DNA from 3 places in the Pseudarthrobacter sp. NPDC055928 genome. Region 1 is predicted to be linked to each of the others. Evidence: riboswitches for the same ligand, from Rfam matches in the RefSeq annotation. Region 1 holds a riboswitch; each other region holds the start of a gene.
What was found. Region 1 has a riboswitch for cyclic di-AMP ahead of ACFC25_RS15115 (LysM peptidoglycan-binding domain-containing protein). Riboswitches for the same ligand answer to the same signal wherever they lie in the genome.
Positions count from the first base shown of each region.

Region 2: another riboswitch for cyclic di-AMP. It lies ahead of ACFC25_RS06975 (hypothetical protein); the one in region 1 lies ahead of ACFC25_RS15115 (LysM peptidoglycan-binding domain-containing protein).
Region 3: another riboswitch for cyclic di-AMP. It lies ahead of ACFC25_RS11665 (C40 family peptidase); the one in region 1 lies ahead of ACFC25_RS15115 (LysM peptidoglycan-binding domain-containing protein).

Region 1 is NZ_JBHJZH010000012.1:29,759-36,811, reverse strand. Features, by position in the region: gene ACFC25_RS15125 (dienelactone hydrolase family protein) at 1-214, shown strand, start outside; gene ACFC25_RS15120 (YdiU family protein) at 563-2,026, shown strand; gene ACFC25_RS15115 (LysM peptidoglycan-binding domain-containing protein) at 2,096-2,941, opposite strand; cyclic di-AMP (ydaO/yuaA leader) riboswitch at 2,945-3,147, opposite strand; gene ACFC25_RS15110 (lytic transglycosylase domain-containing protein) at 3,525-4,817, shown strand; gene ACFC25_RS15105 (hypothetical protein) at 4,842-4,991, opposite strand; gene ACFC25_RS15100 (TraR/DksA family transcriptional regulator) at 5,075-5,437, shown strand; gene ACFC25_RS15095 (DNA alkylation repair protein) at 5,440-5,955, shown strand; gene ACFC25_RS15090 (DUF1810 domain-containing protein) at 5,980-6,420, shown strand; gene ACFC25_RS15085 (metallophosphoesterase family protein) at 6,451-6,957, opposite strand; partial or broken gene ACFC25_RS15080 (SAM-dependent methyltransferase) at 7,000-7,053, shown strand, end outside.
Region 2 is NZ_JBHJZH010000004.1:45,054-52,106, reverse strand. Features, by position in the region: gene ACFC25_RS07010 (DNA glycosylase AlkZ-like family protein) at 1-239, shown strand, start outside; gene ACFC25_RS07005 (nucleoside deaminase) at 236-742, opposite strand; gene ACFC25_RS07000 (phosphatase PAP2 family protein) at 810-1,565, shown strand; gene upp (uracil phosphoribosyltransferase) at 1,609-2,244, shown strand; gene ACFC25_RS06990 (glyoxalase superfamily protein) at 2,339-2,725, shown strand; gene ACFC25_RS06985 (HAD-IA family hydrolase) at 2,732-3,421, shown strand; gene ACFC25_RS06980 (YdeI/OmpD-associated family protein) at 3,402-3,845, opposite strand; gene ACFC25_RS06975 (hypothetical protein) at 3,980-4,696, opposite strand; cyclic di-AMP (ydaO/yuaA leader) riboswitch at 4,702-4,861, opposite strand; gene ACFC25_RS06970 (sensor histidine kinase) at 4,978-6,489, opposite strand; gene ACFC25_RS06965 (response regulator transcription factor) at 6,493-7,053, opposite strand, start outside.
Region 3 is NZ_JBHJZH010000008.1:34,952-42,004, forward strand. Features, by position in the region: gene ACFC25_RS11660 (M23 family metallopeptidase) at 1-817, shown strand, start outside; cyclic di-AMP (ydaO/yuaA leader) riboswitch at 966-1,129, shown strand; gene ACFC25_RS11665 (C40 family peptidase) at 1,200-1,859, shown strand; gene ACFC25_RS11670 (NlpC/P60 family protein) at 1,992-2,747, shown strand; gene ACFC25_RS11675 (HNH endonuclease) at 2,985-3,485, shown strand; gene ACFC25_RS11680 (molybdenum cofactor guanylyltransferase) at 3,531-4,142, shown strand; gene ACFC25_RS11685 (DUF6457 domain-containing protein) at 4,185-4,478, shown strand; gene ACFC25_RS11690 (molybdopterin molybdotransferase MoeA) at 4,475-5,866, shown strand; gene fdhD (formate dehydrogenase accessory sulfurtransferase FdhD) at 5,991-6,881, shown strand; gene ACFC25_RS11700 (alpha-mannosidase) at 6,996-7,053, shown strand, end outside.

The DNA.
Region 1 (7,053 bases):
GGTCTTCGGCGTCTATGCCGAGCGGGACCAGCGGATCACGGGGGCCATGCCGGCACTGAAGGACGCGTTGGCGGCCAACAACATCACACACCAGCTGACCGTTTACCCGGGCGTGGACCACGCCTTCCACAACGACACCGGTGAACGGTACAACGAGGCCCAGGCAACGGCGGCCTGGAACGACACGTTGGCGTGGTTCAAGCAGCACGTCTGACGCTCGGCGTCACCCGATGGGATGGCCGTGGTGGCACGTGGTTTGCCCGTCCGGTATCTCATGTCCCTGGATGCAGGTCACAGTGGGCGGCTGGGGAAGGTCATGGGCGAGGAAGAAGAGACTGCTCCGCCCGTGTTCAAAACCTGCATCCTCCCTCTTCAGCCAGGGCCGGTGGCTGTGTTTGGCTGAATCGGGCGGTTTCTGTTCCTCGTGCTGATGATGCCCGAACGGATTCTTGACCATGGGTACCGCGACCTTCCCATTACCCTGACTGCCCTGGGCAGCGATGAACCGGTACGAAAAATTTTACGCCGCCGGTCCCGCCGCAGGCGCGGGTAGTCTTGAAAGATGAGCACCACAACGTCAACAACGCTCACCTTCGATGGCCGCTTCGCCCGGGAGTTCGAGGAGCTTGCTGTACCCTGGCAGGCCGAGGAGGCTCCGTCCCCGCAACTCCTCGTGCTGAACGAGCGGCTGGCCAGCGAACTTGGCCTGGATCCGGCGTTGCTGCGGACCCCGGAGGGGACGCTGATGCTCATCGGCAACCGGGTCCCGGAAGGTGCCACGCCTGTGGCCCAGGCATACGCCGGGCATCAGTTCGGAGGCTATTCGCCACTCTTGGGAGACGGGCGCGCCCTCCTGCTGGGGGAGGTCACGGATATTCACGGGCGCCTCCGCGATGTGCACCTCAAGGGCTCAGGCCGTACCCCGTTCGCCCGTGCCGGTGACGGCCTCGCCGTCGTTGGTCCGATGCTGCGCGAATACCTCGTCAGTGAAGCCATGTACGCCATGGGCATTCCCACCACACGGTCGCTTGCCGTCGTGGCCACGGGACGGCCAGTCCGCCGCGAAACCATGCTTCCCGGGGCTGTGCTGACCCGCGTTGCGAGCAGCCACCTGCGTGTGGGCAGTTTCCAGTTCGCCCGGGTCAACGGCGACACGGAGCTCCTCCGTCGGCTGGCCGACCACGCGATCAGCCGCCATCATCCGGACGCCGCGAAGGCGGACCAGCCCTATCTCGCGCTGTTCGATGCGGTCATCGCCGCCCAGGCGTCCCTGGTGGCCCAGTGGATGCTCGTAGGATTTGTCCACGGGGTAATGAACACGGACAACATGACCATCTCGGGCGAGACCATCGACTATGGACCGTGCGCGTTTATGGATGCCTTCAACCCCGGTGCGGTCTACAGCTCCATCGACGCCGGCGGACGTTACGCCTACGCCAACCAGCCAGTCATCGCTGAATGGAACCTCACCCGGCTGGCCGAGGCGCTTCTGCCCCTGCTCCACGAGGATCAGGAGCAGGCCGTTGCGCTCGCTGTGGAGTCACTGGGCGCGTTCCGCAACCTGTACAGTACGGCCTGGTCCACCGGGATGAAATCCAAGCTGGGGCTCGGCGCGGAGGCAAGGGACGACGAAGCGGGGCCTCTGGTGAATGACCTGCTCGCAATGCTTGAAGAGGGGCAGGTTGATTACACCTCGTTCCTCCGGGGCCTCGGGTCCGCAGCCCGCGGTACACCCGACGCAGCCCGTACCATGTTCACGGACCCAGGAGCATTTGACGCGTGGACCAAGAAGTGGCTCGCCCTGGCACCGGACGCAGACATGATGGACCGGGTGAACCCTGTCTACATCCCCAGGAACCACTTGGTGGAAGAAGCCCTGGGCGCCGCTACCGCAGGCGACCTGGACCCGTTCCACCGCCTGGTGGACGTCCTGACGCAGCCGTACACTGAGCGCCCCGGCCTGGAACGCTACGCCGGTCCCGCGCCTGTTGACTTCGGCAGCTACCGGACGTTCTGCGGAACCTGAGCGAACAAAAACGGGGGACGACGGCGACAGGCGGCTGATTGCCGCCCGCCGCCGTCGAACCGGCCGGACTCACGCTACGCGGACGAAGGACGCTCCCGACAACCAGCTGATGGAGTGGACTTCGGTCTTGTAACCGTCCACGCCGCCGCTAACAACCTGGCCATTGCCGGCGTAGACGCCCACGTGGCCGGCGGTGATGACCAGGTCACCGGCTGCAGGGGTGCCCACCACGGTGCCGTACGCGAAGAATTGGGTGGGTGCAAGGTCTCCCACGCTCTTGCCCACCGAGCGCAGTGCCTTCTCCACCATGGCGGTGCAGTCCTGCTGAACGCCGAGCTGCGAATAGGCGGAAGCCAGGATGGCAGCGCCGAGCGAGCCGGACGGTGCCTGCGCCGCCGGGGCGGCAGTGGAAGCCAGCTGGACGCCGGTGTTGGCCGGGGCAGTGGGCGCTGCGGCTGCCTTCGCCACCGGAGCCGGAGCCGGAGCAGTGTAGCCGGCACCCGGGATCTGGATCTGGTCACCGGGGTAGATGATGGTGGTCAGCGACAGGCCGTTCACAGCCAGGACGTCGTTCAGGGCCACGCCGTAGGCGGCGGAAATTGCGCCCAGGGTGTCGCCTGAGACGACCGTGTGGACAGTGGCTGCGGCGGCCGGAGCGGCAGCCGCGGCCGGTGCAACGGCGGCCGGTGCGCTGGTCTGGCCCTGCACATTGACGGTCCCGGACGAGTCCGGGCCGTGGACGCCGGCCTGCGCCGGGGTGCCAACGCTAAAGAGCAGCCCGGACGCGGCAACTGCGGCAAGTGCGGGCCGGCCGAACGTCAGTGCGCGGGCTTTGGCCGAGGAAGACAGGCCAACCAGGACGGTGGGGCGGACAGAAGTCGCACGATGGCGTGCGGCAGTGGAGTTTTTTGACACGGGTAATCGCCTCTCCCATGCCTGCGGGGTGAGCTGTCGGGTTCGGGTCGGAGACACCCGGCCGGTTACGGCTCCGTACGGGACGGAGCGATATCGACTTAACCCCAAGGCTTCGGAACGAAGCCGTGGAAACGTGGTTCCCCCGTCCCTGCCAGTGAAAGTAACTGGGGTCCCGGTTCAGCGGCAGGGTTCGGCATACTGACGGGAATGCCCCGGCTTGAGCCAGGACACCGCTCGACCATAACCTCTGCTCTTTTGGAATGTCACATTCCGGTAACGGAATGTAGGCCAAAAAGCCACCTTATCTTCGGGTGGGGTTCTTCCGTGTGTGGAATGACGTTGCAGGTCAGGCCCCGATAGCGGTATATGCTGCGACAGCTGGTGCCGTGTGATTGAAATCACGTAACAAAAGAGGCCGTCTGGCGTTTTTATCCTCAGATTGAGGCCTGATGCGTGGTAAAGGAGGCCTGCCCTGGGGCTGCTACGGGAGGGATCTCTGCTGGATAACAATGTTGGACCAGCATCCACTAGGCAAGAGTTTCGCCCGGTAAGCTCACCAACTATGTCCCGGTTTGCTCAAAGAATGAGGCTGCCTGCCGTTGCGGGCCTGCTGGCGGTTGTTTTGGCGGCCCCGCTCGCCACGGCGCCTTCGCATGCCGACGACGATCCTCCGCCAGGCGGTTACCCCTCCTGGCAGGACGTGCAAAACGCCAAGCAAAGCGAGGCCGGTAAGGCTGCGGAGGTCACCAGGATCAACGAACTGTTGGGTGGGCTGCAGACGCAGGCTGAGGCACTGGGTGGCGCTGCCGTGACGTCCGCTGCCGAATACGCCGCGGCGGACGCAGCGCTCCAGGCTGCCAGCTCAAGGGTTGACGTCCTCACCGCACAGACTGCACGCGTCACAGCGGAACTCGGGCAGTACAAAAAGGAAATCGGCGCCCTGGCAGCCCAGTCGTACAAGACCGGCGGCACCAATATGGGATTCTTCGTCGCCCTCGACGCCGTCCAGACCAACAGCATCCAGGGTCTGAATATCGTCCAGATCGTCAGCGACAAGACCGCGGCCCTGGTGAACAAATCCGCGGCTGCCGAACGGGTCGCCAATGCCCTCGCCGATCAGGAAAGGGCAGCGAGGACTGAACGCGAACGGCTGTCAGGGGAAGCCAAGAGCAAGCTCGACGCCGCCCAGGCGGCCCAGCAGGCCATGTCACGGCAGGTTGCGGAGCAGCAGGAGCACAGCCAGGAACTGACCGCGCAGCTGGCATCCCTCAAGGGCACCACTGCCGCCGTCGAAGGGGAGTTCCGGCAGGGCCAGGCGGCTTTGGCTGCCTACGAGACCGCGCAGGCAGCTAAGCGCGCCGCCGCGCAGGAACAGGCCCGCCAACAGGCCGAGGCGGCGGCCAAGGCCGCGGCCCTGGCCGCCGCCCAGAAACCGGTGAACCCTGGGCCCGCCGCACCGGCCGGCCCAGCTGCTCCGGCGGCGCCGGCGCCGGCTCCGCCTCCCGCCCCTGGTCCGACGCCGAGCCCGCCGCCCGTCGTCGTCCCTTCCGTTCCTGGCGGTGCCGTCAACGACCCCGCCGGAGCCAAGAGTTACGCTTCGGGCCGGCTGTCCGCCTACGGCTGGGGCCAGGACCAGTTCCTGTGCCTGGCGCAGCTGTGGACCAAGGAATCCAACTGGCTGACCACGGCCACCAACCCCTACTCCGGCGCTTACGGGATCGCCCAGGCGCTGCCCGCCGGGAAGTACGCCAGCGCCGGCAGCGACTGGCTCACCAATTACCGGACGCAGGTCGAGTGGGGCCTCGGGTACATCCGGGACCGGTACACGTCTCCGTGCGGGGCCTGGAACCACTCCGTCCAATACAACTGGTACTGACCCGGCCGGGCGCTGACGCGAAGGCTAGGCGGAGTCCGGTGCTGGATTGGCAAATTCGGCGGCGCTGACGAATTCAATGCCGACGAGGGCCTGGTCGCCGTCCACCCAGGAGTCATGCCCCGGTGGAATGGGGTAGGAATCACCCGCGGCGTCAAACGGATTACCAGGCGGCATCTGAGGCGCTTACGAGTGACAGCATGCTCCGTTGAGTGCCACTTGTCGAGTCCTGCGAAGGTGCCGCGGCGTAGGCTTTTCCCATGGCTGACTTTGAGCGGTTCCGGATCCTGCTGGAGGAAGAGCGTGCGCGAAAGCTTGCCCTGCTTCCGGCGCTGCGGGCGGACATTTCCTCAACCAATGCTGCACGCCAGGACTCCAACGTCGACGACGAGCACGACCCCGAGGGTGCCACCATCGCCTTCGAGCTGTCCCAGGCCTCGGCCTTGCTGCAACAGAGCAGCTCGGGCCTGGCTCAGGTGGAAGCTGCCCTGCAACGAGTTGCCGATGGCACCTACGGCGTGTGCGAGGTATGTGGCGTGCCTATCGCCGAGGGCCGCCTGGAGGCCAGGCCATGGACCCCCTATTGCCTGGAGCATGCCTCCACCGGGCGCCGCGGACGGTAGCCGTGAACCAGACAGTCCTGGATGCCGCGGACTTCATTGATGCCACGCTGCAGAACGAAGGAGCCTGGTACCGGGCGGACGAGGTGGAGTCCCGGATGGGCGGTGCCCTGGGCTCCTATGGTGCGTCGGTGGGGGCGGTCCGGGGAACCGTCCGCGACGCCGGACGGAAGTTCAAGGACCTTGGCCGCGATGACGTGGTGGCCTTGGCCTCACTGCTCTGGGGCCAACCAGGACCCGGCAGGAAGCCCGTCTATGAGCGTCGCCTCGCCGCTGTGGTGCTGCTGCAGTCCCGGGTGGCCATGCTGCGGCATACGGACCTGACCAGGCTCGAGGGCTTTATCAGATCCGCGCACAGCGGTGAGCTGGTAATCCCGCTGATCAACGACGTTGTAGTCCCGCTCCTGAAGGTGCTGGACGGACCTGGCCGGCAGCGCGCCGGCGTCGTGATCACCCGCTGGAGCCAGGACCCCGATGGCTGGATCCGCCACGCAGCATCCCTGACCGCAGAAGTAGCCTGAAACACCTGAGAGAAGGAGACGGAGATGAGCGATCCCTACGACCTCGAGCGTTTTGTCGAGGCTCAAGACCACGGCGGCACCTACAGCCGGGCCTTGGACGAATTGCAGCTGGGCAGGAAGACGGGCCACTGGATGTGGTTCATCTTCCCGCAGATTGCCGGGCTCGGCAGCAGCCCCACGTCGGTCAGGTACGCCATCAATTCGCTGGAAGAAGCGCAGGCGTACTTGAAGCATGATGTCCTGGGCCCGCGGCTGCTGGAGTCCGCAGCCGCCATCGACACACACGCCGGCCGCTCGGCCACGGACATCCTCGGCGGCATCGACGCCAGGAAGCTGCACTCTTCGATGACACTGTTCCTGCGTGCCGCGCCGGGGGAGACCATCTTCAAGACCGTGCTGGCCGACTTCTTCGACGGGCAGCCGGACCCCGCCACCGACTCCCTTCTGGCGGCTGACAGGGACTGACCGGGCGGACGGACGCTCCCGACCTCCGGGTCAGTCCTTCCGCACCTCCACGAGTTCCACCTGCTGCAGGAGGCCACCGTCAACCACCGCAGCCATGTACGTGCAGACCGGCTGGCGCCGGCGGTCCGTCGGCGAACCGGGATTGAGCAGGCGCAACCCGCGCGGGGTAGTGGTATCCCACGGTATGTGGCTGTGCCCGAAGACCAACACGTCGGCGTCCGGATAGTGCGACTCCGCGCGTTCGCTACGCCCCCTGGCCGTGCCGGTCTCATGCACCATGGCAAACTGCACGCCTTCCAGTGTGACGGCCACCGTTTCCGGAAGCCGCCGGCGGAGTTCCGGCCCGTCGTTGTTGCCGTACACCCCTATGAGGCGCCGGCTTCGCCGCTCAAATTGGTCCAGCAGTTCCGCTGTCACCCAGTCTCCGGCGTGGAGCACCACGTCGGCGCTTTCGACGGCGGCCCACACCTGCGCAGGCAGGTCCCGGGCGCGGTGGGGAACATGGGTGTCGGAGACGAGTACGAGGTGCAGCGGCATGACTGAATCCTGCCACGTTGCCCGGCGCCGGTGGGGTTCGTGGATCCGCGCATTCCCGTCGTTCAGGGTGACATGGCCGAGGCCGTCGCGGGCGAG
Region 2 (7,053 bases), on a different contig from region 1:
TTGACCGCGGCCGGATCATCGGATTGTGGCAATACGATCCCGGAAAGGCGCGGATCGCGTACTGGCTCTTTGACGGCCCCACACCGGCGGCAACCCAGCGCATTGCCGAAGTTGAGGCCTGGATCCGGGATGAACTGGGCGATTTCCGCTCCTTCAGCCTCGACTCGCCTGCCTCCCGCCAGGACCGGATCGACGCCCTGGACGCCGCAGGCCGGGACGCCTCAGGCCTGGACGCCTAGGCGCGGCTCCGGTGCGCGGCGAAGAAATCCCGGAGAAGTACGCCGCATTCCTCTTCCCTGACACCGCCGTACACCTCCACCCAATGGTTGAGGCGGCGCTCGCGGAGAACGTCAAAGACTGAGCCTGCCGCGCCGGCCTTCTCATCCCAAGCGCCAAATACCACCCGCGGAATCCTTGCCAGCACCACGGCGCCGGCGCACATGGCGCACGGCTCCAGCGTGACCACAAGCGTGCAGTCCTCCAGCCGCCAGCCGTCCCCAGTGCCCCCGCCCAGCTTCGAGCGCGCACGCAACCGTTCGGCAGCTTCCCGGATGGCCACCACCTCCGCGTGGGCAGTGGGGTCTCCCAGTTCCTCCCGCTGGTTCCGGCCGGCCCCGAGCACCGCGCCGTCGGGCCCTATCACCACGGCACCGATGGGCACATCCTCAGTAGCAAGCGCGCGCCGGGCTTCGTCCAAGGCAAGACCCATCCACTCGTGGTGGGTTTTTTCTGCGGCGACCATGGCTCAATGATAGTTTCGAGGGATATCCAGCCTTGCAAAGCATCGACGCCGGGGAGGCACCGTGGACATGGACACCCTGAGGGAACGCCTGGGCCAATGGTTCAAGCCGTATGCCGCGCTGTGGATCACGTTGCTGGTGGGCGGCGCGTTGGTCGTCATCATGGCACTGCTGGGAGCCGAGGTGTACGACGACGTCGTGGACGACCAAGGCCTGGCATCCCTGGACCTGCCCGCGCTGGAACTGGCACAGAACCTGCGTAGCCCGGAACTCGACGCAGGGGTAACGGCCTTTACCAACATCGGCGGCGGAATCGGCATGCCCATCCTGGCCAGCATCCTCACAGCCTGGCTTACCTTCCTGAGCAGGACCTGGCGGCCCATTATCCTGGTGGGCGGAGCCGCGGCCGTTTCCACGTTCGCAACCACTATCGGCAAACGGCTGGTGGGACGCACCCGCCCGGACCACGCCGAAGCCGTCCCGCCGTATGAGACCTCGCCGTCATTCCCCAGCGGCCATACCCTCAACACCACCGTGGTGATCGGCGTCCTGGTGTACATCATGTGCCTGCAATTCGAGATCCTTTGGGCACGGATCACAGCCATCACTGCCGGGGCGGTTTTTATCATCGCGATGGGCCTGAGCCGGGTGTTCCTGGGCCATCACTGGCTGACGGACGTGATGGCCGGGTGGTTCCTGGGCCTGGCCTGGGTGGGCATGGTGATCCTGGCCCACCGGCTGTTCCATCTGACCCGCAAACACGAGCACGTGGGCCCGGCGCCAACGTTCGAGCACCCCGTCCTCCGGGACGATCATACGAGCTGATTCCCGGCCCGGGGGCGCCATGCCCGGATGGTAGTTTTGACGCATGCGCACTCTCGTTGTGGACCACCCGCTGGTCGCCCATAAGCTCACTGTCCTGAGGGACAAAAACACCCCGTCCCCCGTCTTTCGGCAGTTGACGGAAGAGCTGGTGACGCTCCTGGCTTACGAGGCCACCCGCGATGTCCGCACCCAGCCGGTGACCATCGAGACACCCGTGAGCACCACGGTGGGCACAGCCTTCACCAAGCCCACGCCCTTGGTGGTTCCCATCCTCCGCGCCGGCCTGGGGATGCTTGAAGGCATGACCAAGCTGGTCCCCACCGCTGAGGTGGGTTTCCTCGGCATGGCACGGGACGAGGAAACCCTGGACATCATCACGTACGCCGAGCGCCTCCCCGAGAACCTCACCGACCGGCAGATCTTCGTCCTGGACCCCATGCTTGCCACCGGCGGCACCCTCCGCGAAGCCATTAAGTTCCTGTTCAAGCGCGGCGCCTCCGACGTCACCTGCATCTGCCTGCTGGCCGCTCCTGAAGGGCTGGCCAAGCTGGAGGAGGAACTGTCCGACGCCAACGTGACCATCGTCCTGGCGTCCATCGACGAAAAGCTCAACGAGAAGTCCTACATCGTCCCCGGACTGGGCGACGCCGGCGACCGCCTTTACGGGATCGCGGGATAGCCAGGGCGGGGCGAGGGGACCCCGCAGCGGCCGGACGGCTCTGGCCAGGGGTTACGGGGTTCCGGATTCAGCATCGGCCCGTTAGCCTGTGCGGATGGACTGGAAACTTGAACTCGTTTTTGTACCCGTCTCCGACGTCGACCGCGCCAAGGACTTCTATGTCAACAAGGTGGGGTTCAACGCGGATTTCGACGAGCGGCCCAGCGATTCCATCCGCTTCGTCCAGCTGACGCCGCCCGGCTCGGCCTGCTCGATCAGCATCGGCGAAGGGCTCACCGATGCCCCTCCGGGCAGCGCACCAAACCTGCAGATCGTCGTCGATGACATCCAAGCCGCCCATGACCACCTCAAGGGCAACGGCGTGGACGTGAGTGATATCGACATCCAGGACTGGGGACATTTCGTGTACTTTGCGGACCCGGACGGGAACAAGTGGGCCGTGCAGTACATACCGGGGCGCGGCGCCTCAGGCAATACGTAGGGCAAAATGGGGTTCATGACCCTGCCCATTCCTGCTGCCACACGAACATTGACCTGCCGCGCCGTCCTCTTTGACATGGACGGCACGCTGGTGGACTCCACAGCGGTCGTGGAGCAGGTGTGGGGCGAGTTCGCCGCCCGCTACGGCCTGGACATCGCCGAGATCCTGCGCACCTCCCACGGCGTCCAGGCAGGCGATACCGTGCGCCGGTTCGCGCCTGCCGGTGCCGACATCGTTGCGCTCACTGCAGAACTTGGTGCCATGGAACGGGTGCGGACTTCCGGCATCGTTGCGCTGCCCGGTGCCTCCGAACTGCTCCGGAGCCTGCCCGCGGATGCCGTGGCCCTGGTGACGTCGGCGGACCGGATCCTGGCTGACATCCGCATGGATGCCGCTGGACTGGCCATGCCTGCCGCTGCCGTGACGGCTGACCTCGTGACGCGCGGCAAGCCGCATCCGGAAGGCTACCTGACCGCTGCCGGTTTGCTGGGCGTGGCGCCGGAGGATGCCGTGGTCTTTGAGGATGCCCCGGCTGGAATCGCGGCCGGAGTGGCTGCGGGCATCCGGACCGTGGCGGTGGGCCCAAACACGGGCGAATTACCGGCGGGAGTGCTCCATATCCCGGATTACACCGCGGTCACGGCCTCGGTGGAAACGGACGCCGCAGGACGGCGGATTATTTCTTTCCGGCTTTGAGGTCGGCTACGACCTTCGCGATCCGCCTCGCCCTGGTTTCCTCCGTTTTGGCATCCCCGAGCGGCTCCACATAACGGCGCTGCGCGCTGTAGTTCAGGGTGGCATAGAACGCCTGGGCATCCGGTTCGGCGGCCATGGCTGCGGCCAGGTCATCCGGGACTTCAATGATCCGGGGCTGCGTGTCGAGTTCCAGATCCACTTCAACAGTGTCGCCAGCCTCTACGCCGGTGAATTCCCGGTTGGCGGTGCTCACCCCAACCAGGCTATGACCGCCCATCACCGCGATGCTGCTCCGGTAGCTCTTGCCGTTGATGGTTACCACTACCGGCGGGCGCTTGCCTGCGCCCAGGGCAGTCACAACCTCCTCCGGAACCTCAATACCAGCCTTGTTGCCGCTGCCCAGGATAGTCGTGGTGAATTTCATGGCCCCAGTATGGCCCGGAGCCGCAGGTCAGGGAAGTCCGGCCCCCGCGAACATACAACGCCAAAAAGCAGCAGGCCCTGAACCGGGGGATTCAGGGCCTGCTGCTTCGGATGGCGGAAGCCGCAATTACCGGCTTAGTACCAGTTGTTCGACAAGTGGAAATTCAGCGCGCCGCACGGCGACTGGTAGCGCTCCTGGATGTAGTTCAGGCCCCAATTGATCTGCGTGCGGTAGTTGGTGAGGTAGTCCGCCCCGGCGCTCGCCATCTTCTCGGCGGGCAGCGACTGGACAATGCCGTACGCGCCGCTGCTCGCGTTGGTGGCCGTGGTGGTCCAATCAGATTCCTTGGTCCACAACGTCTGCAGGCACTGCATCTGGTCGGCTGACCAGCCATAGCTGGCAAGCTGGCTCGCCGCATAGGCCTGGGCCCCGGCGGGATCGTTGACGGCGACGACGGGGGCCGGTGCGGGCTCAGGGGCGGGGGCCGGTGCGGGTGCCGGTGCTGGTGCGGGTGCCGGTGCTGGTGCCGCTTCGGCGGCCTGCGGGGCAACGCTGATCTCGGCCGGAGCTGGTTCAGGGGCCGGGTTGGCCCGCATCTCGGCCTTTTCCAGCCTCAAGTTGGATTCAAGCTCTGCCGCCGAGGACTGGGTCCCGCTGACCGCCACCGGAGTCATGGATTCGGAAGCCTGGCCTGCTGCGCCGACCCCGATGAGGAGGGCGCAGGCCGCACCGAAAACGGCTGCACGCTTGCCCAGGGACGAAGCTTTTGTGTGTTGCGCCGCGGTCTTGCCACGGCCGTTGTCTTTATGTGCACCGCGCTCTGGGCGCGCTTGTACCTTGAATTCAGACATGATGGATCGCCTCTCACACCTGCGGAGTTAGCTGTCGGGTTCGGATGAGGGCATCCGGCCACACGGAAAGATCACGTGCTGGCTTCACCCCAAGGGCAGTTAAGTGCCCGGGACTCTGGGTCCCCCGCCTCTGCCTGGTCAAGCGGAATCCGGGAAGCGGCAGAGCTTGGCGTCATCCGGATATGCGGCTCAAAGGGAACCGCACCCCATCGACGCTACAGGAGCGCGACGCTTAAGTCACATTTTGGTAACAGAGATCACGACGCCGGTGCGTTGCCTTGCTATGAGCCGTTGATCGCCGGCAGGCGCAACGTGAACTGGGTCCGACCCGGCCGGGAGTTCACTTCCACGTTGCCGCCGTGGGCCTCCACAATGGACTGCACAATGGACAGCCCAAGCCCGCTGGACCCTTCCGAGGCCGCCGCGCCGGAGGACCGTGAAGATCCAGTCCGTGCCGCGTCTGCGCGGGCAAACCGGGCAAAAACGTGGTCCACGAATTCCGGCGGGATGCCAGCGCCGTCGTCCGTTACTGTCACCACGGCACTGCCGTCGGCGGACCTCATCACGGCCGTGGTGACCGTTGTGCCCGGAGCGGTGTGTTTGCGTGCGTTGGACAGTAGGTTTACCAACACCTGGCGCAGCTGCGACGCATCGGCATTGACCGCAAGCGGCTCGTCCGGAAGCTCAAGATGCCAGTTGTGGCCGGGTGCGATGATTTTTTCGTCGCTGACGGTTTCGATCACCAGCTGCGTCAGATCCACCTCGCTGAGTTTCAACGGCTGGCCCTCGTCCAGCCTGGCGAGCAGGAGCAGGTCTTCCACCAGCGTGGTCATGCGCTCGGACTGGTTCTGAACCCGGGCCAGCGATTTCCGGCCATCCGGAGTGAAGTTCTCGGTCATCCGCATTAGCTCCGTGTAACCGCGGATGGCGGTGAGCGGAGTGCGCAGTTCGTGGGACGCGTCGGCAACGAATTGCCGTACCTTGGTCTCGCTTTGCTGCCGGGCCTGCAGCGCGTTGGCCACGTTGTCGAGCATGAGGTTCAGCGCATGCCCCACGCTGCCCACCTCGGTTCCGGGGTTGGAGTTCGACGGCGGGACGCGCACCGCAAGTGCCACCTCGCCAGCGTCTAGCGGGAGCCGCGAAACGCGTGTGGCCACCTCGGAAAGCTGCTCCAGCGGCTGCATGGTGCGCCGGATGAGGATAGTCCCGGCCAGGCCAATCAAGACCAGCCCTCCGAGGGAAACAAAAACGAAGGTCCACACCAGGGAGGTGAGGGTGCTTTCCTTGCCGGCGAGCGGGAGCCCGGTCACCAGGACATCACCGTAGTTCGTTGCCACTGCAATCAGCCGGTACTCGCCATTGGAGAGCGTCCGGTCCACAGGGCGGGAATCCTTCTGGAGGGCCAGCAGGATCTCCTTGTCCTCAGCGGACAGGGGAGAACGCGTGGTATCGGAGGCCAGGAATCCGGCGCTGTTGACCTGCCCATTCAGGATCCGGGCGTTGAGCGTACCCACGCTTTGCCCACGGGAATCCAGCGGGTCCGGCCTGCCGTTGAAGCCGCCCAGCGGCGGCCGGCCGGGGTCGTTGGACCGGGAGGCCGCCTGGCTGAGCTGTTCGTCGAGCTGGCGGGTAAGGAACGAGTCCATGGAAGCGTAGCTGAAGAGGCCAACTGCGCCGCAGATGGCCACCAGCAGGGCCATGGCAACCAGTACAAGGCGTGTACGCAGATGCCAGGTGGAGGGCTTCAGCCAGCTCCGGCCATGCGTGGGCGCCACTGCAGGCAGTGAGGGCACGGCCTAGTCCGCCGGTTTGATGACGTATCCGGCGCCGCGCACCGTGTGGATCATGGGCGGATGCACGGCATCGACCTTCTTGCGCAGGTACGAGATGTAGAGCTCCACAATGTTGGCCTGCCCGCCAAAGTCGTAGTTCCAAACGCGGTCCAGGATTTGCGCCTTGCTGATGACGCGCCTGGGGTTCTCCATGAGGTACCGGAGCAGCTCGAACTGCGTGGCAGTCAGCTGCAGTTCATCGCCGGCCCTGGTCACCTCGCGGGTATCGATGTTGAGGACAAGGTCACCCACTACCAGCTCAGCGGTGTCCATCGCTGCCACGCCGGAGCGCTGCACTAGCCGGTGCAGCCGGAGGAGGACCTCCTCCATGCTGAACGGCTTGGTCACGTAGTCGTCACCGCCGGCAGCCAGGCCCACAATCCGGTCCTGGACGGCATCCTTCGCAGTCAGGAAGAGCGCCGGTACTTCAGGCGCGAAGGCGCGGATCCTGGTCAGCAGCTCGACGCCGTCGAACCCGGGAAGCATCACGTCGAGAACAAGGACGTCCGGGCGGAACTCCTTGGC
Region 3 (7,053 bases), on a different contig from region 1:
GCAGAATTCCAGGGGCCGCCGCCGCGCAGCGGGCCCCGCAGCAGCGCCCCGCGTTGCTGCAGCTGTGGCCGCGGACAGGCCCCGGGATCCACAGCGCGATGCGCGCCGCCGCCGGGGACCCTTCCGGCAAATCACTGACTTCGCAGCGGCCAGTGGGGTGGGCCAAAAGGCCGGCATCGCCCTCGCGGCCACCGGCCTGGTGCTCACAGTCACCGTCCCTGCCACCAGTCCCGTCCTGGCCACGCCGGACGCCGGTCAGCAGACATCGGCTGTTTCCGCAGCTCCGCAGCCTGAAATTTCCGCCGAAGCAGGCGCAAAAATCGACTTCAGCCGCTCATCCGTAGTCACCATGGGTGATCCGGACGGCAAACTCAAGCAACTCCTGAGCGCCCAGTCGGCGGGGTCCATCACCCGGGCCGCCTCGGCCGGCAGCCTCGGTGCTCCGCTGGCGAGCCTGGTTACGGCCTCCCCATTCGGCTACCGCGTGAGTCCTATCACTGGCGGCTCCGGTGACTTCCACCGCGGCCAGGACTACGTGGCACAGTGCGGCACGTCTGTCCTGGCGGCCGCCAGCGGCACTGTGACCTTTGCGGGATGGCACCAGTTTGGCGGAGGTAACCGCGTGGTCGTGGACCACGGCAACGGCCTTGAAACGACGTACAACCACCTGTCTTCCTTCAACGTCAAGGTTGGCCAAACGGTCAGCCGAGGCGAGGTAGTGGCGCTCAGCGGCACCACCGGCGCCTCCACAGGCTGCCACCTCCATTTCGAGGTCCAGGTCAATGGCGAAGTCGTTGACCCCACCGGCTGGCTCTAGCCCAACTGATGGAAAACTCTCACATTTGCGTGACATGCCGTGACCTGAATGTGACATTCGCTCTGAACTGCTGTACCGTCTAACTTGCGTCAACTTTTCCGAAGTTGACGTTCTTGAGTGGATTGCCTAGCTCTGCCACCGCTCAAGGTCCGTTCGCATGACATCGTCTGGCAGGGGCGGGGGAACCAATTTTGGCCTTTGAAGTTCGAAGGCCTTGGGGTTAAGTCGCAAAGCTTCCTGTGGAAGCGGCGTGGCCGGGTGAACTCCCATCCGAATCCGACAGCTCACCTCGTAGGCATTGGGAGAGGCTACCTTCGTGTCTTCACGCCATAATTCTGCGCGTCACCGCGCACAAACGGTTCGCACCAACCCGTTGGGCCCCGTGTCCAAGGCTGTCAGTGCAAATGCCGGGACCGTCGGTCGCCAAGCTGCTGTCATCGCAGCTGCATCAGGTCTGATCCTGAGCATGGGGCTTCCGGCCAACGCAGCGGACACCACCGCTGGCGTTTCCGCCTCCACCGAGTCCGGCTCGCAGACGGCGCTTGCCGTCACCGCTGCCCCCACCGCCACCGTCTCCTTCGAACGCCCCGTGGTCAAGACCACGCCGGCCCCGAAGGTCGAAACGGTCCGTGCACAGTCCACTGACACGGAACGGGCAGCAGATGCAAAGGCCCCCGCAGCCAGCAAGCTGACGGACGCGGTATCTTCCGCGGCCGCCTCCGGCCTGGCCGCAATCGCCTACACCGGAATCGGCCACCCCTACGTCTGGGGCGGCACCTCGCCCAGCGGCTGGGACTGCTCCGGCTTCACCCAGTGGGTGTACGCCCAGGCAGGCATCAGCATTCCCCGTGTAAACGCGTGGACGGCAATGACCCCCACGTCAACACCGTCTCCCGGTGACCTTGTTATGCAGAATGGCGGCGCACACGTAGGCATCTACGTTGGCAACGGCATGATGATCAGCGCCCTGAACCCGTCACAGGGAACGCTGCTGCACTCCGTGGCCTCCACGGGCGGCGGATCCTTCTACACCCTGAAGTAGAAGAACCGCGCCCGCTAGAACACTTTTCGCTAAATCCCCGTTCGGGGTGTGCCGGCGTACCCCCAAGATGCCGGCGCACCCAAAGCCCTTGGCCTGCCTGTGCGGTCCTGAGGAAAACGAAAGAGAGAAATAATGACTACACGTGCAATTGCTGCACGGCACCGCGCGGAGGTCACCACGACCAACTCGCTGGCTGTCATTGCCAAGGCCCTCGGCGACAACGCCGGTGGCATGGGTCGCCAGGCCGCGGTTATCGCTGCTGCCTCCGGCCTGGTCCTGACCAGTGGTATCGCCGCCAACGCTGCAGACACCAACGTTCAGCGCGAATCGGCTTCCGCTTCCAACGTTGAGGTTGAGGTTGCCGCTCCGGCGGTCATTTCGGCCGCTTCCACCATTGCCATCTCCTACGAGAAGCCCGCGGTGACCACCACGCCGGCTCCCGTGGTTGAAGCGCCGGAACCTGAGCCTGAGGTTGAGGTTGAGGCTCCCGCACCCGCCGCTCAGGCTGTTTCCACCGTCAAGGTAGCGGCTGCAGCTCCGAAGGCACCTGTGGCCGCCAGCAGCAAGGGCCAGGCCATCCTGTCCGCAGCCTACGCCCAGCTGGGCGTCAACCAGGACTGCACCATGCTGGTCACCAACTCCCTGGCCGCTGTGGGCATCAACTTCCACGACTGGCCTGCAGGTTACCTGTCCCTGGGCCAGACCGTAAGTGCCGCCGAGGCCCAGCCCGGCGACCTGATCTACTACGCCGATGGCGGTGCGGGCGTTGCCCACGTGGCTGTCTACGCCGGCAACGGCCAGGCCGTACACGGTGGCTACAACGGCAACCAGACCGTTGTTTTCAGCGCCAACGTTGGCTCCGGCCCGGTTTTCATCCGCGTCAGCTAATTTCCGTAGCAACGCTTGGCAAGGACCCCCGCCCTACGGCGGGGGTCCTTGCGCTTTAACGACGCAGCCGGGCCCAGACCCGGTAAGAGGCGATCGACACGGGCGCACCCCGAAACCATGGATTAGTTGATCCCGGGTTTCTTTGTTTACTCTTGTGGTGTCGATCCATAGCCCGGACATGCCGAGGGCAGCCGGCCCTCGCGCCCCTGACGGGTGCGGCCGTGAAGAGGTACGTGCATGCGCACTCTCGTTCTGAATGCTGGATATGAACCGCTGGCGGTAATCACCTTCCGCCGGGCGCTGGTCCTTGTGCTCACGGGGAAGGCAAGCGTTGTAGCCGAAGGCGAGGACCCCGTAGTGGGGCCACAGGAGATTCTGGGCCGCCCGTCCGTGATCCTCCTGAACCGCTACATCCGCCCCCGGTACAACCAGACCACCGCCGTGAGCCGCCGTGGCGTGCTGCGCCGGGACGGACACCGGTGCGCCTACTGCGGAAAAGCAGCCCACACCATTGACCACGTCCAGCCCAAGTCCCGCGGCGGTGCAGATTCCTGGGAAAACCTCGTGGCCGCCTGCCTGCGCTGCAACAACGTCAAAGGCGACCACACGCCGGGGGAGATGGGGTGGAAGCTCCGGTTCACCCCGGAACCACCGCATGGGACCATCTGGCAAATCAAGGAGCTGGAGAAACCCACACCGGCGTGGGATCCCTTCCTGTTGCCTGAACGGGCTGCCTGACCCGGCTGAAAGCACGGATAATTCCCGCCCCGCTAGGCTGGAGTGGTGGCTCCTGATACATACGAATTTGACGCGGTAATCCTTGCGGGCGGCCGTTCGTCCCGTCTGGGTGGCGTCCCCAAGCAGTCATTGATTTACGACGGCGCCACCCTCCTGCAGCGGTCCCTCGCAGCAGCCGGGGGTGCCCGGAGGGTCGTGGTGGTCGGCCCGGACCCGGGCCCCCTGCCCGAGGGGGTCCTCAGGTGCCGGGAAGAACCGCCGTTTGCCGGTCCGGCGTCGGCCATTGCAGCAGGCTTGGCCGCGCTCGATGGAACCGCGGGGCCGCGTCCTCCCTTCACGCTCTTGCTGGCCTGCGACATGCCCAGGGTGGGCCAGGCCATTGATGCCCTTCGGCGGTCGCTTGGTCCTGGCGACGGCGCCATGGCCATTTCGCCGGATGGCCACCGCCAACCCCTGGTGGGCTTTTACAGCACTCCCGCACTCCACCGTTCAGTACAGGACCTTGACTCCCGCGGGGCCTTAATGAACGGTTCAGTATCCGCTCTCCTTGCTAGGCTGGACGTGCAGCTTGTCACCGTCCCGGCGGGCTCTACGGATGACGTAGACACCTGGGATGATGCCGCCGCGCTTGGAGTGGCCGGCCGGGAACCACGATGAGGTACCGGACCTGCATGGCCGCAGTTGAATGGGAGGCATACAGTGAAGAGCCAGGATGAGACGCTGGAAGAATGGTGCAGGGCGCTCCTTCAGGCCTACGAACTCGAAGACGTCCAGATAGACGTCAATGCCATCCTCTCGCTCGCCGGAGTGGCTGCACATTCGGTAGTGCGGCCCGCAGCGCCCCTGACCACCTTTATCGCAGGCTTCGCCGCCGGCCTGGCCTCAGGCTCGGGGAAGGCGCCGGACACCGCGTCAATGTCCGCTGCCATGGACGTGGCACGGTCCCTGGCCGTGGACTACGATTCTGAATCCGCCGGGACTCCGCGCGAATGACGGCTGCCCCCGGCGACAACGACGACGCACCCAGGCAGGACACTCACGACGAAAAAACCAGGCATCTGGCCCACACCTGGGAAGAGGCCCGACAGGCTGCGTTCGATTGCGCCGTGCCGATACCCCCGGGACGCGTTCCGTTGCAGCAGGCCCTTGGCCGGACGCTTGCCGAGGACATCACAGCCCTCCAGGAGATGCCGCACTACGCCTCGTCCGCCATGGATGGCTGGGCGGTCAACGGCAGCGGCCCCTGGATCCTGGCCGAGGCCGGGCAGCGGCTGGCGCCGCACCAGGCCAGCCCCATTGTCACAGGTGGCCTGATCCCGGCCGGTGCCAAGGCCGTGCTCCGCAGCGAAAGCGCAGTGCTGGGCACTGACGACGACGGCCTCCCGGTCCTGATGGTTGGCGGCGGCGCCCGCCCCGGCGAACCGAAGAACGGCCAGCACATCAGGAAAGCCGGGGAGGAAGCGGCCGTGGGTGACGTGCTTGTCAAGGCAGGAGTTACCCTCAATCCCGCCCACCTTGCCGTGGCGGCCCTTTCCGGCCATGACGACCTCCTGGTGCAAGGCAAGCCGGTGGTCAAACTCCTGCTGACCGGCTCCGAAGTGGTGACCCATGGACTGCCGGCGCCCGGGCAGGTCCGTGACACATTTGGTCCTCAGCTGGCTGCAGTCGTGGAAATGCTGGGGGGCATTCCCGCCGGGCAGGAAAAGATCGGCGACTCCTACGAAGACTGGCTCACTGCCTTGGAAGACGTCGCCGAGCCCGGCGGTGAGGTTCCCGCCGTCGTGCCTGCCGACGTCGTCATCACCACCGGCGGTACCGGCAGATCGGGAACTGACCACCTGCGCCAGGCCGTCGCCGAACTGGGTGGACGGCTGGTCATCGACGGGATCGCCATGCGGCCCGGCCATCCCGCTGTCCTCGCGGAGCTGCCCGACGGACGGTTTGTTCTCGGGCTGCCCGGAAACCCCCTGGCCGCCATGATGGCATTGTCCACCGTAGGCGCGCCGTTACTCGCGGCACTTGGCCACGGGTCCATGCCGGAAATACAGGAAGTCCCCTCCGGAACCACCATCGAGCCTGATCCCGGCCGTACCCGGCTGATCCCGTTCCGGCTGCTGTACGGCATGGCGTCGCCGGCCCAGCACACCGGCCCCGGCATGATGCGGGGGTTGGCGTCCGCCCACGGTGTGATGGTGGTGCCGCCCCACGGGGTGCAGCTCGGTGAAGCAGTCCCGGCATTCGCGCTGCCGTGGGGGCCGCCGCTCGCCACCGGAGAAAAACCCGGAACCAAGGCCAAGACCCCTGCACGGGCTGCCCGGAAGGCCGGCTCCAAGCCCGCGGCACCGGCAGGCCCGGTGGACTGGAGCGCGCTGCTGGGCTGACCGTGGCGCCGCTGGCTTAGTGCCCTTGCCCTTGCAATGATGGAGTCATGAACAGGCACCCTGGCCATCGACGGCAGCAACGGGACATACTGCATGGCTTCCGCCGGCAGGACGGGGCACAGCTATGGGCCGTGTGACGCAGCGCCGCAAGGTCCACCGGTACGTGCTGGACGGGTCCCCCCAGGCCCTCGAGTTCCCCATACGGCACAGGGAAGACACCCTGGCCGTGGAGGAACCCTTGGAGATCCGGTTGGGCTCCCTGTCTTTCTCGGTCACGATGCGCACTCCAGGCGATGACTTTGACCTCGTTGCCGGGTTCCTGGTGTCCGAGGGGATCATCTGGACTCCTGAGCAGCTGGTGTCGTTGCGGTTCTGTGCCGGGGAGGACGAAAACGGCGTGCAGACGTTCAATGTCGTGGAGGCACAGCTGCGTCCGGACGTGGACGTCCCGACGATCGGCCGTAACGTCTATACGTCCAGTTCGTGCGGCATCTGCGGCACCGATTCGATCGAAGCCGTGCGGAAGTCATCGCACTACAGCCCTGCCGAGGACCCGGTCTCGGTGCCCGCGGAAGTCCTCGCGTCGCTGCCGGACCGTCTCCGCGAGGCGCAGGCGGTGTTCGACGTCACCGGGGGAGTGCACGCCGCCGGGCTGTTCAGGGTAGAGGACGACGGCGGGGTGCAGCTTTTGTGCCTCCGCGAGGATGTTGGCCGGCACAACGCCGTGGATAAGGTTGTTGGCTGGGCGTTGCGGGAACGGATGCTTCCGCTGTCCGGACTGGTGCTCCAGGTATCCGGGCGGGCGTCCTTCGAGCTCGTCCAGAAAGCGGCCCTGGCTGGCATCCCGGTGCTGGCTGCCGTGAGCGCGCCCTCCAGCCTGGCGGTAGAACTCGCCGAGGCGTCCGGAATGACCTTGGCGGGGTTCAGCCGGGGGACAAGCCTGAACGTTTACGCCGGGCAGCACAGGATCACCGTCCCTGTTCCGGCCGAGGATCCGGCGGAACTTCGAGGATAAGCAACTGGCACGCAGCCGGACCCGCCGAGGCTTGGTTATTAAGCTACGACGCAGTAGATTTTATCCATCGAATGGACACTTTGATCCAGTTTCAAGCGTTAAAGAGGGCTTACATTGCATGACGACCGCCGGATCACGGAAGTCCGCCTGGACCGTTTCGTGCGCGAACGGA